DNA from 3 places in the Serratia sp. NCCP-200 genome. Region 1 is predicted to be linked to each of the others. Evidence: predicted binding sites of a transcription regulator. Region 1 holds the regulator's gene; each other region holds the start of a gene.
What was found. The regulator PhoB, encoded in region 1, activates phosphate uptake and scavenging genes when phosphate is short. The targets are predictions, from matches to a motif close to CTGTCATAAAACTGNCNNAT.

Region 1 (5,065 bases):
GGCGCGACGGAACTCGCCATCTGTCACGACCTGTAAGCCGATCTCTTGCTGTTTGCCAACAATGTGGCGGATTTACTCGTTTTCTACTGCACGCAGATGAGCCGCGTCAATCTCACCATTCTGAAACTGCTGACGGGCCGTTTTCAGCGCCGCAGGGCGCAACAGGCTACCGACAACGTCGGCGTGAAAGGCATGGCTGGCTTTGGACATGTTCTGCTCCGATGATGCACTGAGGGCTAGCCGCCATCAGTTCCAATCATTGACAAGTTGAATTATTACGCCGGGTTACAAATAGACATCCAGACGTCTACACTGCTTGAGTGCATCCTTTCATGTCACCGGTCACCCGGCAATGGAGAAATTTTCATTGGTGTTGAATTAAATTCAAGTTGGCCGGACTAATCCAGCCCCAGGAGCGTACGGGTTTTGCGCAGCGTAGCCGGCGGCAGCGGCAGATAGCCGTCGTGATTTACCAGCTCCTGCCCCTGCGCAGACAGTACACGGTCGAGGAATGCCGCCGTCAGAGGTTCCAGCGGCTGGTTGGGAGCTTTGTTGATGTAGATATACAGGTAGCGCGCCAACGGATAGCTGCCGTTACGCACGTTGGTTTCGCTAGGTTCAACATAACGGTCACCCGTTTCTGCCAGGGGCAACAGCCGCACCCCGCTGGCACGAAAACCGATGCTGGCATAGCCAATGCCGTTTAACGATCCGGCCACCGCCTGCACCACCGAGGCCGACCCCGGCAGTTCATTCACCCGCGCCATAAAATCACCACCGCATAACGCACGCAGTTTGAAATACCCATAGGTACCCGAGGCGGAGTTGCGGCCAAAGCGTTGCAAGGCACGCTGCTGCCAGCCGCCCTGCAGCCCCAGCTCTCCCCAGCGGTTAATCGGCGTGTTTTCCCCGCAGCGGCGGGTAGCGGAAAAGATTTGATCCAGCTGTTGCAGATTCAACCCACGTAGCGGATTGTCCTGATGCACCAGCACCACCAGCGCATCAACCGCGACCGGCACCGCCAGCGGCGCATAGCCATAGCGGTGCTCAAATGCCGACACCTCCGCCGCCTTCATTGGCCGGCTCATTGGTCCAAGCTGTGCAGCTCCTGCCGCCAATGCGGTGGGTGCCGTCGAGGAACCGGCAGCCTGCAGTTGCAAGTTCACGTTGGGATAGTGCCGGCTGAAATCCTGCCCCCACAGCGCCATCAGGTTGGCCAGGGTGTCGGAACCTACGCTGGACAGGTTACCGGAAAGCATGCCGTCCGGTGCAGCCACGGCCCCGCGGCCAACCGACAACAGCAGGCAAAGCAGCAAAGCTTGGGTAAATCGATTCATGGCGGGCTACCTGTTAATTTTTCACCGCATTCTCTGCTAAAGCCGCGGGAACAATCAACCGGTTAGGCAAGGTAAAAATGAAACGGGTGCCGATGCCTGGCTCGCTGAGGATCTCCAGCCGCGAATCATGATGGCTGAGCGCATGCTTCACGATCGCCAACCCGAGTCCACTGCCGCCGGTCTGGCGCGAACGTGCTTTATCCACGCGATAGAAACGCTCGGTCAGGCGTGGGATATGCTCGGCACCGATGCCCGGCCCGTTATCGCTGACCTGGAACTGGGCCCCGTGCGGCGTCTGCTGCCAGCTCACTTCGATGTTGGTACCCGCCGGAGTATGGTTGACAGCGTTGTACACCAGATTGGAAACCGCGCTGCGCAGCTGATCCTCATTACCGAACACTTGCAGATTTTCATTCACCCGGAAATTGATCTGGTGATTACTACCGCTGAGCGATTGCGCCTCACGCTGCAATACCCGCAGCATTAACGGAATATCGACCTTCTCGTTCATATCCACGTTTGGCGCGGCCTCGATCCTGGAGAGCGTGAGCAACTGCTTTACCAACCCATCCATGCGTTTGGTCTGCTCTTGCATGGTGCCCAAGGCTTTGCCACGCAGCGAACCATCCAGCTCTTCATCGCTCATCATTTCCAGATAGCCTTGCAGCACCGTTAGCGGCGTACGTAGCTCATGACTGACGTTGGCAAAGAAGTTGCGTCTGGCCCCCTCCAGTTGACGCATCTGGGTCACATCACGTGCCACCATCAGCAGTTGGCCTTCGGAATACGGCATGATACGGAATTCGACAAAGTGCTCGTTATTCAGCTGTAACGTCAGCGGCCGGGTAAATTCTTGCTGTTGCAGATAATGGCTGAATTCCGGATAGCGCAGCAGGTTGAGAATGTGTTGGCCGTTATCTTCCGGCCAGCGAAAGCCCAGCAGATGCTGTGCCAGGCCGTTACACCAGAAGATATTGCCCTCAACGGTGGTCATCACCACCGCATCCGGTAAGGATTCGGCCCCGCTGCGAAAGCGTTTGATCAACAGCGCCAGCTCACGACGGCGGCGACGGTTACGCTGCTGCATCTGGTACAGACCATAGAACAGCGGCTCCCAGCTCCAGCGGCCCGGCGGCGGCGTCATGCTGCGGTCCACCCACAGCCAGTGGGAAAGTTTGAGTTGGTTATAGAAGTTCCAGGCCAGCGCGGCCAGCACCGAAACCAACAGCAGCCAGGGCAGATAACCGAAAATCAGCCCCAGCAATAAGGCAGGCAGGCAGAAAAGGGCCAGCTCCAGCGCCAGCCTCTTCCACGATAAACGTTCTAGCACGGTAACCTCTCCAGCGCAGTGCGATCAGTAGCGCGTTGAGAACCGATAACCGGTGCCGCGAACGGTTTGAACCATCTTGTCATGACCACTGGTCTCCAGCGCCTTACGCAGCCGGCGGATATGCACATCAACGGTGCGGTCTTCCACATAAACGTTAGTGCCCCAGACGTGATTAAGCAACTGTTCGCGGCTATAAACACGCTCCGGATGAGTCATAAAGAAGTGCAGCAGTTTGAACTCGGTCGGCCCCATCTCCAGCGCCTGCTCATTGGCCATCACCCGGTGCGAGGAAGGATCCAGGCTTAGCCCCTGCATTTCAATCACTTCTTCTACTGCCATCGGTGAAATACGGCGCATCACCGCCTTGATACGTGCCACCAACTCCTTGGGCGAGAAAGGTTTGGTGATGTAATCATCCGCGCCAACCTCCAGGCCACGTACCCGATCTTCTTCTTCACCGCGCGCGGTCAGCATCATCACCGGGATGTCCCGGGTCATCGCCTCGCGCTTCATATGCTTGATAAACTGAATGCCGGATCCCCCCGGTAACATCCAGTCCAGTAACACCAAATCAGGGAACGGCTCAGACAGGCGCGTGACGGCACTGTCATAATCCTCGGCTTCCAACGGTTGGTAACCATTCTGTTCCAACACAAAGCACACCATCTCACGGATCGGCGCTTCGTCTTCCACCACCAGTATGCGTCTTGCCATCGTCAATCCTGCCAATGTGTTAGCGATCTCAGTTGATTGCGGTCGCCATTATGCGTCAGTTTTGTGACACTTTTATGAAAAAAAAGCCCCATTAATGGCAGTAAGCATAGCGATTATTTCTGACGGCAAACAAAAATCATTCGGCTCCCTGCTTGATTGAGCCACGACAGGAGAGATCCCCCCCTTTATAATCGTCGCCATTATGTTGTCGCCCTGGGAGTTTTATGCGCCTGATCCATACCTCCGACTGGCATTTGGGCCAGTACTTTTTCACCAAAAGCCGCGCCGCCGAGCATCAGGCCTTCTTAGGTTGGCTGATCGAACAGGTGGAACAGCAGCGGGTGGATGCGCTGATCGTCGCAGGCGATTTGTTCGATACCGGCTCCCCACCCAGCTACGCCCGCGAGCTGTACAACCGCTTTGTGGTGGAGCTGCAACGCACCGGCTGCCAACTGGTAGTGCTGGGCGGCAACCACGACTCCGTAGCCACGCTGAATGAATCGCGTGAGCTGCTTTCCTGCCTGAACACCACCGTGATTGCCAACGCGCAAAGCGAGCTTGAGCAGCAAATCGTGGTGCTCAACCAGCTTGATGGCCAACCTGGTGCGGTGCTCTGCGCCATCCCGTTCCTGCGCCCACGGGATCTGCTCACCAGCCGCGCCGGTGAGTCTGGCAACCAAAAGCAGCAGGCCCTGCAAGAAGCCATCGCCGAGCATTACCAAAACCTGTATCAGGCAGCTTGTGCGCGCCGTGATGCGTTGGGTTTGCCACTGCCGATCGTCGCCACTGGCCATTTAACCACAGTAGGCGTCACCACCTCGGATTCGGTACGGGATATCTATATCGGCACGCTGGACGCTTTCCCGGCTCAAGCGTTCCCTCCTGCCGATTACATTGCGTTGGGGCATATCCATCGTGCGCAGAACGTCGCCAAATCCGAGCACATCCGCTACAGCGGCTCGCCAATCCCACTGAGCTTTGACGAGTTAGGCAAAGCCAAAAGCGTGTTTATGGTCGATTTTGCCGACGGAGCATTGCAACAGATCACGCCACTGGAGATCCCAACCTTCCAGCCCATGCAGCTGATCAAAGGTAATTTGCAGCAAATCGAGGCGCAATTACAGCAGTTTGCCGATTATCAGGGCGAACTTCCGGTTTGGCTGGATATCGAAGTGGCCACCCAGGATTACCTCAGCGATATTCAGCGCCGCATCCAACAGTTGGCGGAAGATTTACCGGTTGAAGTGGTGCTGCTGCGACGCAGTAAAGAGCAACGTAGCCAGACCATTGCCCAGCAGGATAAAGAAACCTTGAATGAATTAAGCGTGGGCGAAGTCTTCGAGCGCCGGTTGGCGTTGGAAGCCGAGATGGCCGAACCGCGCCAACAACAGATGCGGCAGATGTTCCAGCAGGTGGTAGAAACCTTGCATCACCATGAGGAGCCATCAGCATGAAGATCCTGAGCCTAAGGCTGAAAAACCTGAACTCGCTACAGGGCGAGTGGAAAATCGACTTCACGGCGGAACCCTTCGCCAGCAACGGCCTGTTTGCCATTACCGGCCCCACCGGAGCGGGTAAAACCACCCTGCTGGACGCCATCTGCCTGGCCCTCTATCACCAGACACCACGCCTGGAAGTCAGTGCCAGCCAGAATGAATTGATGACCCGCCACACCGCCGAATCG
Region 2 (5,065 bases), on a different contig from region 1:
GCGTGGTGCTCAGTTAGCTGAGACTTGCGTACCAGAACGCATCCTGGCACTGATGATTTTGCCAACGGGGCGAATAAAGGGATATACTGGTTATTCCAGCGGCAAACAGACGTAAAATCCTATGAAATACGATACTTCCGAACTTTGCGATATCTATCAGGAAGAGGTCAACGTAGTTGAGCCTCTGTTCTCCAACTTTGGCGGGCGTACTTCATTTGGCGGGCAAATCACTACGGTGAAATGCTTCGAGGATAACGGCCTGCTGTTTGAACTGCTCGAAGAAAACGGCCGTGGCCGCGTGTTAGTGATCGACGGCGGCGGCTCTGTACGCCGTGCCCTGATCGACGCGGAGCTGGCCCGTCTGGCGACTCAGAACGAATGGGAAGGCATCGTGGTTTACGGTGCGGTGCGCCAGGTGGACGATCTGGAAGAACTGGACATCGGCATTCAGGCGATGGCAGCGATCCCGGTAGGTGCCACCAGCGAAGCGATAGGCGAAAGTGATATCCGCGTGAATTTTGGCGGTGTGACCTTCTTCTCTGGCGATCATCTGTATGCCGACAACACCGGCATCATCCTTTCTGAAGATCCGCTCGATATCGAGTAACCGCAGAAAATGACAAAGGGCGCCTGAGGCGCCCTTTTCGTTGGTGCTAATGGATCAGACTTCTTCCATTTTACCCAGCAATGCGCGCAGGCGATCTTGCCACACGTGCTGCTCTTCTTTCAGCTGCTGGTTTTCACGCACCAGTGACTCGTGGTTACCCGCAGCGCTCTGAACTTCCTGAGACAGGGAATTGTTTTTCTCTTTCAGCTCTTCAATTTCCATCTGCAACAGCGTGATGGTATCGATCGCCTGCTGAACTTTTGCTTCCAGTTTTTCAAATACTTCAAATGACATTCTTCAGTCCCCTCATGATAGCAAGGCGTACATCCATAAGTAGCGCCGCAACCTTAGCTGCAGCGACTGCGAATATGCTCGCGTAACCAACAGGCCCAGCGCCTGTTTCGATAAAACCTTTCCCGCAATAAAAACGATTGTAAGTAGCCAGCCCCCCAGTGTCTAGCAACATACCGACCCAACGCGCACTCTGTTGCAATTTTCCTACCCTGGCTATCGGTCAAAGCTGAAAGTCACCGCTGCCAAACGGCAGGGTTGTTAACAAATAGAGACAAAATAACTGGTCAGATCACCGTTTTATGGCGCAGAAAGAACACCGAACAACGCGAATTCGCTCAATTTTATGACGAAGTACACACATTTTGATTTCGCTATTTCTCGTTTATGCTCGTTAACGATAAATTTACATCACATCCTCAACCGATAAGAGGACGTGAAGAAAAACTCTGTAGCTCAAGGCCAAAACGCCAACGCGCCAAGCCTAGATAACCTATAACCGTCGTCTGCAGGACAATAATATTATGAGCCAAACCATCAGTCCGACCTTAAAAGGCCAGTGCATCGCTGAATTCCTCGGCACCGGTCTGTTGATTTTCTTTGGTGTAGGCTGTGTTGCAGCGCTGAAACTGGCAGGTGCCAGCTTCGGCCAATGGGAAATCAGCATCATTTGGGGCCTGGGGGTGGCGATGGCCATCTATCTGACCGCCGCCATTTCCGGTGCTCACCTGAACCCGGCCGTCACGCTCGCGCTGTGGCTGTTCGCCTGCTTTGATGGACGCAAAGTACTCCCTTACATCGTTGCGCAGATTGCGGGGGCCTTTTGCGCGGCAGCACTGGTCTACGGGCTGTATTACAGCCTGTTCTTCGATTTTGAAGCCGCCCACCAGATGGTGCGTGGCAGCAACGAAAGCCTCGAATTGGCCGGCATTTTCTCGACGTATCCCAACGCACATATCTCCGTCGGCCAGGCCTTCCTGGTAGAAACCGTGATCACCGCCATCCTGATGTGCCTGATCCTGGCACTGACAGACGACGGCAACGGCATTCCACGCGGCCCGCTGGCACCGCTGTTGATCGGTATTCTGATTGCCGTTATCGGTGCCTCTATGGGACCATTAACCGGCTTTGCACTGAACCCGGCGCGTGACTTTGGCCCGAAAGTGTTCGCCTATCTGGCAGGCTGGGGCAACGTGGCCTTCACCGGCGCTCGCGACATCCCTTATTTCCTGGTGCCTATCTTCGGCCCTATCGTCGGTGCAGGTTTGGGCGCCTTTGGTTATCGCGCGCTGATCGGTCGCCATCTGCCTTGTGACGTTTGCTTCGAGGAAGAGCAACCCGCCCCTAAACCAGAACAACGTAAAGCGTGATTGGCACGGCTTTAAACGGTTAACCACAGTAGGACTCAAAATTATGACAACCGAAAAAAAATACATTGTCGCCCTCGACCAGGGAACCACCAGTTCACGTGCCGTAGTGCTCGATCACGATGCCAATATTGTTGCGGTTTCACAGCGTGAATTTACGCAGATCTACCCGAAGGCCGGCTGGGTAGAGCACGACCCGATGGAAATCTGGTCCTCACAAAGTTCCACCTTGGTCGAAGTGCTGGCCAAGGCCGATATCAGTTCTGACCAAATCGCCGGGATCGGCATTACCAACCAGCGTGAAACCACCATCGTCTGGGAAAAAGAGACCGGGAAGCCGATTTATAACGCGATCGTCTGGCAGTGCCGTCGCACCGCCGACATCTGTGAAAAACTCAAGCGTGATGGCCTGGAAGAGTATATCCGCCACAATACCGGCCTGGTGGTTGACCCTTACTTCTCGGGCACCAAGGTCAAATGGATCCTCGACCACGTCGAAGGCGCGCGCGAACGTGCCAAGCGCGGTGAACTGCTGTTTGGTACCGTCGACACCTGGCTGGTGTGGAAGATGACCCAAGGGCGGGTTCACGTGACCGACTACACCAACGCCTCGCGTACCATGATGTTCAACATCCATGAGCTGGACTGGGACGATCGTATGCTGGAAGCGCTGGACATCCCACGCGCCATGCTGCCAGCAGTCCGCCCTTCTTCCGAAGTGTATGGCCAGACCAACATCGGGGGTAAAGGCGGGACGCGTATTCCTATCGCCGGGATCGCCGGTGACCAGCAGGCGGCGCTGTATGGCCAACTCTGCGTTCAGCCGGGGATGGCGAAAAACACCTACGGCACCGGCTGCTTCCTGTTGATGAATACTGGCAAAGAGGCAGTACGCTCCAGCCACGGCCTGCTGACTACCATCGCCTGCGGCCCACGCGGGGAAGTGAACTATGCGCTGGAAGGTGCGGTGTTTATTGGTGGGGCCTCTATCCAGTGGCTGCGCGACGAGCTGAAACTGATCAGCGATGCCGCCGACTCCGAATACTTCGCCACCAAGGTCAAAGACAGCAATGGCGTCTACGTAGTGCCCGCCTTTACTGGCCTGGGTGCCCCCTACTGGGACCCGTATGCCCGTGGCGCCATCTTCGGCCTGACCCGCGGCGTCAACAGCAACCACATCATCCGCGCCACGCTGGAGTCTATCGCCTACCAGACCCGCGACGTGCTGGATGCTATGCAGGCCGATGCCAATACCCGTCTGCAATCGCTGCGTGTGGACGGTGGTGCGGTAGCCAACAACTTCCTGATGCAGTTCCAGTCCGATATCCTCGGCACCCGTGTTGAGCGTCCTGAGGTGCGTGAAGTGACGGCGTTGGGCGCGGCCTATCTGGCCGGGCTGGCGATTGGCTACTGGAGCGATCTGGATGAAGTGAAGAGCAAAGCCAACATTGAGCGTGAATTCCGTCCGGGTATCGAAACTACCGAGCGTAATTTCCGTTACAGCGGCTGGAAAAAGGCCGTGGCTCGTGCGCAAGCCTGGGAAGATCACGACTGATTCGTTTTACCCTGCAACAGCGCTGCCTTCGGGCAGCGTTTTTTTTGCCTCGCCCTGCCGCCTCCCCCCTGTGGTAAACTTTGCCGATATTTTCTTCCCTTTTCTCACTGACAGGTTTGCCATGAAACGTGAATTAGCCATCGAATTTTCCCGCGTTACCGAAGCCGCCGCACTTGCGGGTTATAAATGGTTGGGGCGTGGTGACAAAAACGCCGCCGACGGTGCCGCCGTCAATGCCATGCGCATTATGCTCAACAGAGTGGATATCGATGGCCGGATCGTGATCGGTGAAGGTGAGATTGATGAAGCCCCGATGCTGTATATCGGCGAAAACGTCGGCACCGGGCTGGGCGACGCGGTGGATATCGCCGTCGATCCCATCGAAGGTACGCGCATGACCGCAATGGGCCAATCCAATGCGCTGGCTGTCCTGGCGGTAGGCGATCGCGGCACCTTCCTGCACGCTCCTGATATGTACATGGAAAAACTGGTCGTCGGCCCACAGGCGCGTGGGGTGATCGATCTCAACTTGCCGCTAGCCACCAACCTGAACAACATCGCTGCCTGCCTGGGCAAACCACTGACGGAGCTGACAGTGATCACGTTGGCTAAACCGCGCCACGATGCGGTGATCGCAGAAATGCAGCGGCTCGGGGTGAGGGTTTTCGCTATTCCCGACGGTGATGTCGCCGCATCCATCCTGACCTGTATGCCGGAAAGCGAAGTGGATGTGATGTACGGAATCGGTGGCGCACCGGAAGGCGTGATTTCCGCTGCGGTGATCCGTGCGTTGGATGGCGATATGCAAGCCCGCCTGCTGGCTCGTCATCAGGTCAAAGGGGATAACGAAGATAATCACCGTATTGGCGAGCAGGAGCTGGCCCGCTGTAAAGAAATGGGCATCGAAGCCGGTAAGGTGTTGGTGCTGGATGAAATGGCGCGCAACGATAACGTGATCTTTGCCGCAACCGGCATCACCAAGGGCGATCTGCTGGAGGGCATCAGCCGCAAAGGCAATATGGCCACCACCGAAACCCTGTTAATCCGGGGCAAATCGCGCACGATTCGCCGCATCCGTTCGACCCACTATCTGGATCGCAAAGACGCAGCACTGCACGAATTCCTGCTTTAACGCTTAGGGGCGCAGAGCGCGCCCCGTTTCTATCAGGCGGTATGTCCCTGATGCTGCATACGGCTCGATAGCGGCCACCAACACAGCAAAATCAGCAACGCCATGGCAAACAT
Region 3 (5,065 bases), on a different contig from region 1:
TCAAGACTTCTCTCTTTTCACGGTGTCGCCTGAGCGGCACCTAAATTTTTATGAATGCTTTTTCTTGGCGAAAATCACACGCGCCAGGATATTCAGTAACAGTACGCACAGGGTGATCAACAGCACCCCGGCCCAGGCCAGCTGTTGCCATTCGGCAAACGGGCTCATGGCAAACTTGAAAATGGTGACCGGCAGGTTGGCGATCGGCTGCATCAGGTCGGTGCTCCAGAACTGATTCGACAGCGAGGTAAACAGCAACGGGGCGGTTTCCCCTGCTATACGCGCAATCGCCAGCAGCACGCCGGTGATAATGCCGGAAACAGATGCCTTCAGCGTAATGGCGGAAATCATGCGCCATTTCGGTGTGCCCAACGCATAGGCCGCTTCACGCAGCGTGTCTGGTACCAGCTTGAGCATGTTCTCGGTGGTGCGGATCACGATCGGGATCTGTAACAGAGCCAGCGCAATAATCCCGGCCCAACCGGAGAAGTGTTCCATCTTCGCCACCACCACGGTGTAAACGAACAGGCCCACGACGATCGACGGTGCGGATAACAGAATATCGTTGATAAAGCGGATCACTTCCGCCAGCCAGGATTTACGGCCGTATTCCGCCAGATAAATCCCCGCCATGATGCCCAGCGGAGTACCGAAGATGGTTGCCCACAGGATCAGCAAGCCACTACCGGCGATAGCGTTAGCCAGACCACCACCCGCCGTATTCGGCGGCGGCGTCATTTCGGTAAACAACGCCAGCGACATGCCGTCGATGCCCTTGGTGATGGTCGAGAACAGGATCCACACCAGCCAGAACAGGCCAAAAGCCATAGTCGCCATCGACAGGAACAGCGCCAGACGGTTTTTCTGCCGACGCCAGGCCTGCATTTTACGGCGGCTTTCCGCCAGTGCTGCCGGGTTTTGCATATCCATCGTTGCCATGTTAGCGACCCTCACGCTTGGCCAGGCGCATCACCATCAACTTCGACAGCGCCAGGACGATAAAGGTGATCACAAACAGGATCAGCCCAAGCTGCATCAATGCAGAGGTATGTAGCCCGGATTCCGCTTCGGCGAATTCGTTGGCCAGTGCCGAGGTGATGCTGTTGCCCGGCATATACAGCGAGAAACTGTCGAGCTGGTAGGTGTTACCGATAATAAAGGTCACCGCCATGGTTTCCCCCAGGGCGCGCCCCAGGCCAAGCATCACGCCACCGATCACGCCGTTTTTGGTGAACGGCAGCACAATGCGCCAGATCACTTCCCAGGTGGTGCAGCCGATGCCATAGGCTGACTCTTTCATCATCACCGGCGTTTGTTCGAACACATCGCGCATTACCGCCGCAATGTAAGGAATAATCATAATGGCCAGGATCACCCCGGCAGCCAGAATACCGATACCAAATGCCGGGCCGGAGAACAGCTCGCCAACGATCGGGATACCGGACAACACTTCCCCCACCGGGGTCTGGAAATATTTGGCGAACAGCGGGGCAAACACGAACAGGCCCCACATGCCGTAAACGATGCTCGGGATCGCCGCTAACAGTTCTATTGCGATCCCCAATGGGCGCTTGAGCCAGTTAGGGGCCAACTCGGTCAGGAACAGGGCAATACCAAAACTGACCGGAACGGCGATAATCAGCGCAATCACCGAGGTGACGACCGTGCCGTAGATCGGCACCAGCGCACCAAACTGCTCGGCTGGCGCATCCCACTCTTTGGTCCACAGGAAGGCAAAACCGAATTTCTGCATACTGGGCCAGGAGGCGATAATCAGCGAAACGATGATGCCGCCCAGCAACAATAGGGTAATCAGCGCCGCCAGTCTGACCAGCGCGCTGAAGATGATGTCACCGTTTTTACCCGGTGCTTTCATGGTCGGCTTGTACTCAGCCATAGATTACTCTTCTGTTTAAAGCTTGGAGGGCCTGGCACGCCAGGCCCCGACAGTCAGGTTGAGGCGCGGTTTTCCGCACCCCCTACGTTGTTAGAACAAGGCCTTACCGGAGCTGTCTTTGATGTTGGTCTTCCAGGCAGCACGGATTTGCTCAACCACTTCGGCAGGCAAGGCGGCGTAATCCAGTTCGCTGGCCTGTTTGGCACCGGTCTTGTAGGCCCAGTCAAAGAACTTCAGCACTTCTGCGCCCTGCTCAGGCTTCTTCTGCTCTTTGTGCACCAGGATGAAGGTGGTGGAGGTGATTGGCCAGACGTTGTCGCCTTTCTGGTTGGTCAGGTCCTGCGCGAAGGTTTTGCTCCAATCCGCGCCTTTGGCTGCGGCGCTGAAGCTCTCTTCGGTTGGGCTAACCGCTTTGCCATCGGCAGACACTAATTTAGTGTAGGCCAGGTTGTTCTGCTTGGCGTAAGCGTATTCAACATAGCCGATAGAGCCAGGCAGACGCTGAACGAACGCGGCGATGCCGTCATTGCCCTTGCCACCCAGGCCGGTTGGCCAGTTTACGGTTGAGCCTGCACCAATTTTCTCTTTCCACTGCGCGTTAGCCTTGGCCAGATAGCTGGTGAAGACGAAAGAAGTCCCGGAACCATCAGCACGACGCACCACGGCGATAGCCTGATCCGGCAGCTTGACGCCCGGGTTCAGCTTAACGATCGCCGGGTCATTCCATTTTTTGATGTTGCCCAGGTAGATATCACCCAGGGTTTGACCATCCAGAGTCAGCTCACCGGATTTGATGCCCGGAATATTCACCGCCAGTACCACGCCACCGATCACGGTAGGGAACTGGAACAGGCCGTCCGCAGCCAGTTTTTCATCGGACAGCGGGGCATCAGAAGCACCAAAGTCAACGGTGTTGGCGATGATTTGCTTCACACCACCAGAGGAACCGATCCCCTGATAGTTAACCTTGTTGCCGGTTTCTTTCTGATAAGAATCTGCCCACTTGGCATACACCGGAGCGGGGAATGTCGCACCTGCACCGGTCAGGCTAGCAGCAGCGAAGGCGGACACAGAGGCCAAAGAGAAAGTCGCTGCCACAATACTGGCGACGGTGGTACGCATCAGTTTCATAATCCCTCCTAATGGGATATTTCAAAAATCGACGTTGAGTCGTTTTCATCAGAGTAAGTATTGCTGCAGGAGGGAAAATAGGACAGTTTGGTGACAGTAAAATGTACGAAATATGACAGTTATATTACAGTGGAGAGTGATTGATATTTATTTGATTAAAATCAGTGAGATGACGTCATTCTTAGCCGAAAACCAATCTGCAAAAACCTGCCTGTTGCTGCACTACCTCTCTGAATATGAGCAGTTTTCGCTCTTTTTTACACGCTTGTCATATTGCCAATCGTTGGCGCACTATCCCCAAGTTGCAGGGCGATATCTTAGTAATATTCATAACTGATAGCGTTCCAATAACGGCTGATAGACCTTGCGGGAAAGCCAGGAAATTACCGTCCAAATGCTACGCTGATAAACGTTCAGGTGCCGGACATAAACCATGCTGTATTCAATCACCGGTTGGCAACCGCGAACCCGCTTAAAATCTGGCGCGCCAGAACTCAAATTGAGAAACAGCTTACGATCCATGGTGTAGCGTAACGCAAAGGCGATCAGACGACGATATAGCGCCAATGATGCGGGTAATTCCGTCCGATAGCCGACGATCGGCACCGTTACCGTCTGTTCCAACTGAACCATTCCCAACACCCCCACCATTTGCTGCTGGTGGAACAAGCCGTACAGTTGCAACACACCAAGCTGCGAGGCCTGAGATAAATAACCGGCGGTGAACTGCACATTCTGGCGGCTGTATTTATCCAAGTAGAGCTGGTTATAAAGGCGTTCGGCACACTGCATCTGCTCGGGATCATCGACAGACAACCGTTTGAACTCCCATCCCATCTGATGCAGCAGTTTGTCATCCCGGCGCGCATTGATTTTTCCCCACCAGCGTAAAGGATCGTCCAGGCAATAAACCTGACGGCTGACGATAGGCAGCCAACCTTGCCGGGAAAGCCGCGCCAACAACTCGGGGGTCTGCTGCCCATTGAGCGAACGGATCATCAAAGTATGCCGGGGATAGCGCTGCAATGCCTGTTGCCGCAACGTGTCGGTATCCAGGGATTGCCAGTGGCTGCTGGTCATATTGGTGGAAAGGCACTGATTATTCAGCACCTGGAGCCGATCGACGTGTGCCAGCAATAAGGGCCACTTCAGCAACAGCGTCAGCCCATTGCACAGCGCCCGCAACGCGCTGTTATCGATTTTGATAATTTCATCCCGCGCGTAATCGACGATCAGCGCCAGCGGGGAAACCACATAGCAATTACCGGGCACGTAATCATTGACCGTCGCCGGTATCCAGAAGCCATCCTGTTGATACTCGGTCATCGACGTCTGAAGATTGGCAATCATGCCTGGCTGTTGCAACAGGGTCACTTGCAGGCGCTGCCAATGATTAACCTGTTCCATGCTAGCCATCCCACTCGATGTCGAAGGTGCTGGCATCGGTGAGAGGCCGCCGATAACGCAAGCTGCGGTATCCCATTTCCAACAATGCACACCACTGGGCTCCGGCACTTATCGGCCAACGGTGATCGTTGAGCAGATTAGGCGCTTGGCGAAAGTCCCGCCATAGCGTCACCAACTGCTTATCGCGCCAAGCCTGCCAGGCAAAGAATAACAGTATGATCACGCCCACATGTCCTGCCTTGGGCGGCGCTGGCTGGTATTGCAATTGCCCATCGGCAGCGATGGACATTTGAGCCCCCAGCAAATGTAGGCCGCTGGTGGCCCTGGGATTACACTCAATAACAAAAATCACCCCGTCCTGTTCGATAAAATCGAACGCCACCTGGCCATGAAAGCCGGTTTTTTCCCCAAACTGGAGCACAAAGTCGTCCAGCCGCCGATCCTGATGGGGAACAAAGTAGCTGCCTGCAGCCTGATTGAAGCAATATTTGGGTTGATAAGCCTGATGCACGATCAGCCTGCCGTGCTCAAAAACGGCATAGTTGCACAATGCCACGCCGTTTAATTTCTGCTGCTGCACCCAGGGGATATGCTCGTTGAGCTGCCGATCGTTCAATACACCCGGTTTTG

Region 2: a site for PhoB is predicted at 1,188-1,207, ahead of AC6HVW_RS23220 (MIP/aquaporin family protein). Genes of this name have one in related genera too.
Region 3: a site for PhoB is predicted at 3,106-3,125, ahead of pstS (phosphate ABC transporter substrate-binding protein PstS). Genes of this name have one in related genera too.

What each region holds. Positions count from the first base shown of each region.
Region 1 covers NZ_BAAKUJ010000008.1:161,890-166,954, reverse strand. The annotation lists partial or broken gene AC6HVW_RS22190 (cobalamin-independent methionine synthase II family protein) at 1-210, opposite strand, end outside; gene AC6HVW_RS22185 (PstS family phosphate ABC transporter substrate-binding protein) at 399-1,337, opposite strand; gene phoR (phosphate regulon sensor histidine kinase PhoR) at 1,351-2,667, opposite strand; gene phoB (phosphate response regulator transcription factor PhoB) at 2,692-3,381, opposite strand; gene sbcD (exonuclease subunit SbcD) at 3,606-4,835, shown strand; gene sbcC (exonuclease subunit SbcC) at 4,832-5,065, shown strand, end outside.
Region 2 covers NZ_BAAKUJ010000009.1:156,081-161,145, reverse strand. The annotation lists gene AC6HVW_RS23235 (1,4-dihydroxy-2-naphthoate polyprenyltransferase) at 1-17, shown strand, start outside; gene rraA (ribonuclease E activity regulator RraA) at 122-607, shown strand; gene zapB (septal ring assembly protein ZapB) at 662-901, opposite strand; gene AC6HVW_RS23220 (MIP/aquaporin family protein) at 1,423-2,268, shown strand; gene glpK (glycerol kinase GlpK) at 2,312-3,820, shown strand; gene glpX (class II fructose-bisphosphatase) at 3,942-4,952, shown strand; gene emrD (multidrug efflux MFS transporter EmrD) at 4,985-5,065, opposite strand, start outside.
Region 3 covers NZ_BAAKUJ010000011.1:51,211-56,275, reverse strand. The annotation lists gene pstA (phosphate ABC transporter permease PstA) at 49-939, opposite strand; gene pstC (phosphate ABC transporter permease PstC) at 941-1,897, opposite strand; gene pstS (phosphate ABC transporter substrate-binding protein PstS) at 1,988-3,028, opposite strand; gene AC6HVW_RS24470 (GNAT family N-acetyltransferase) at 3,356-4,435, opposite strand; gene AC6HVW_RS24465 (ATP-grasp domain-containing protein) at 4,437-5,065, opposite strand, start outside.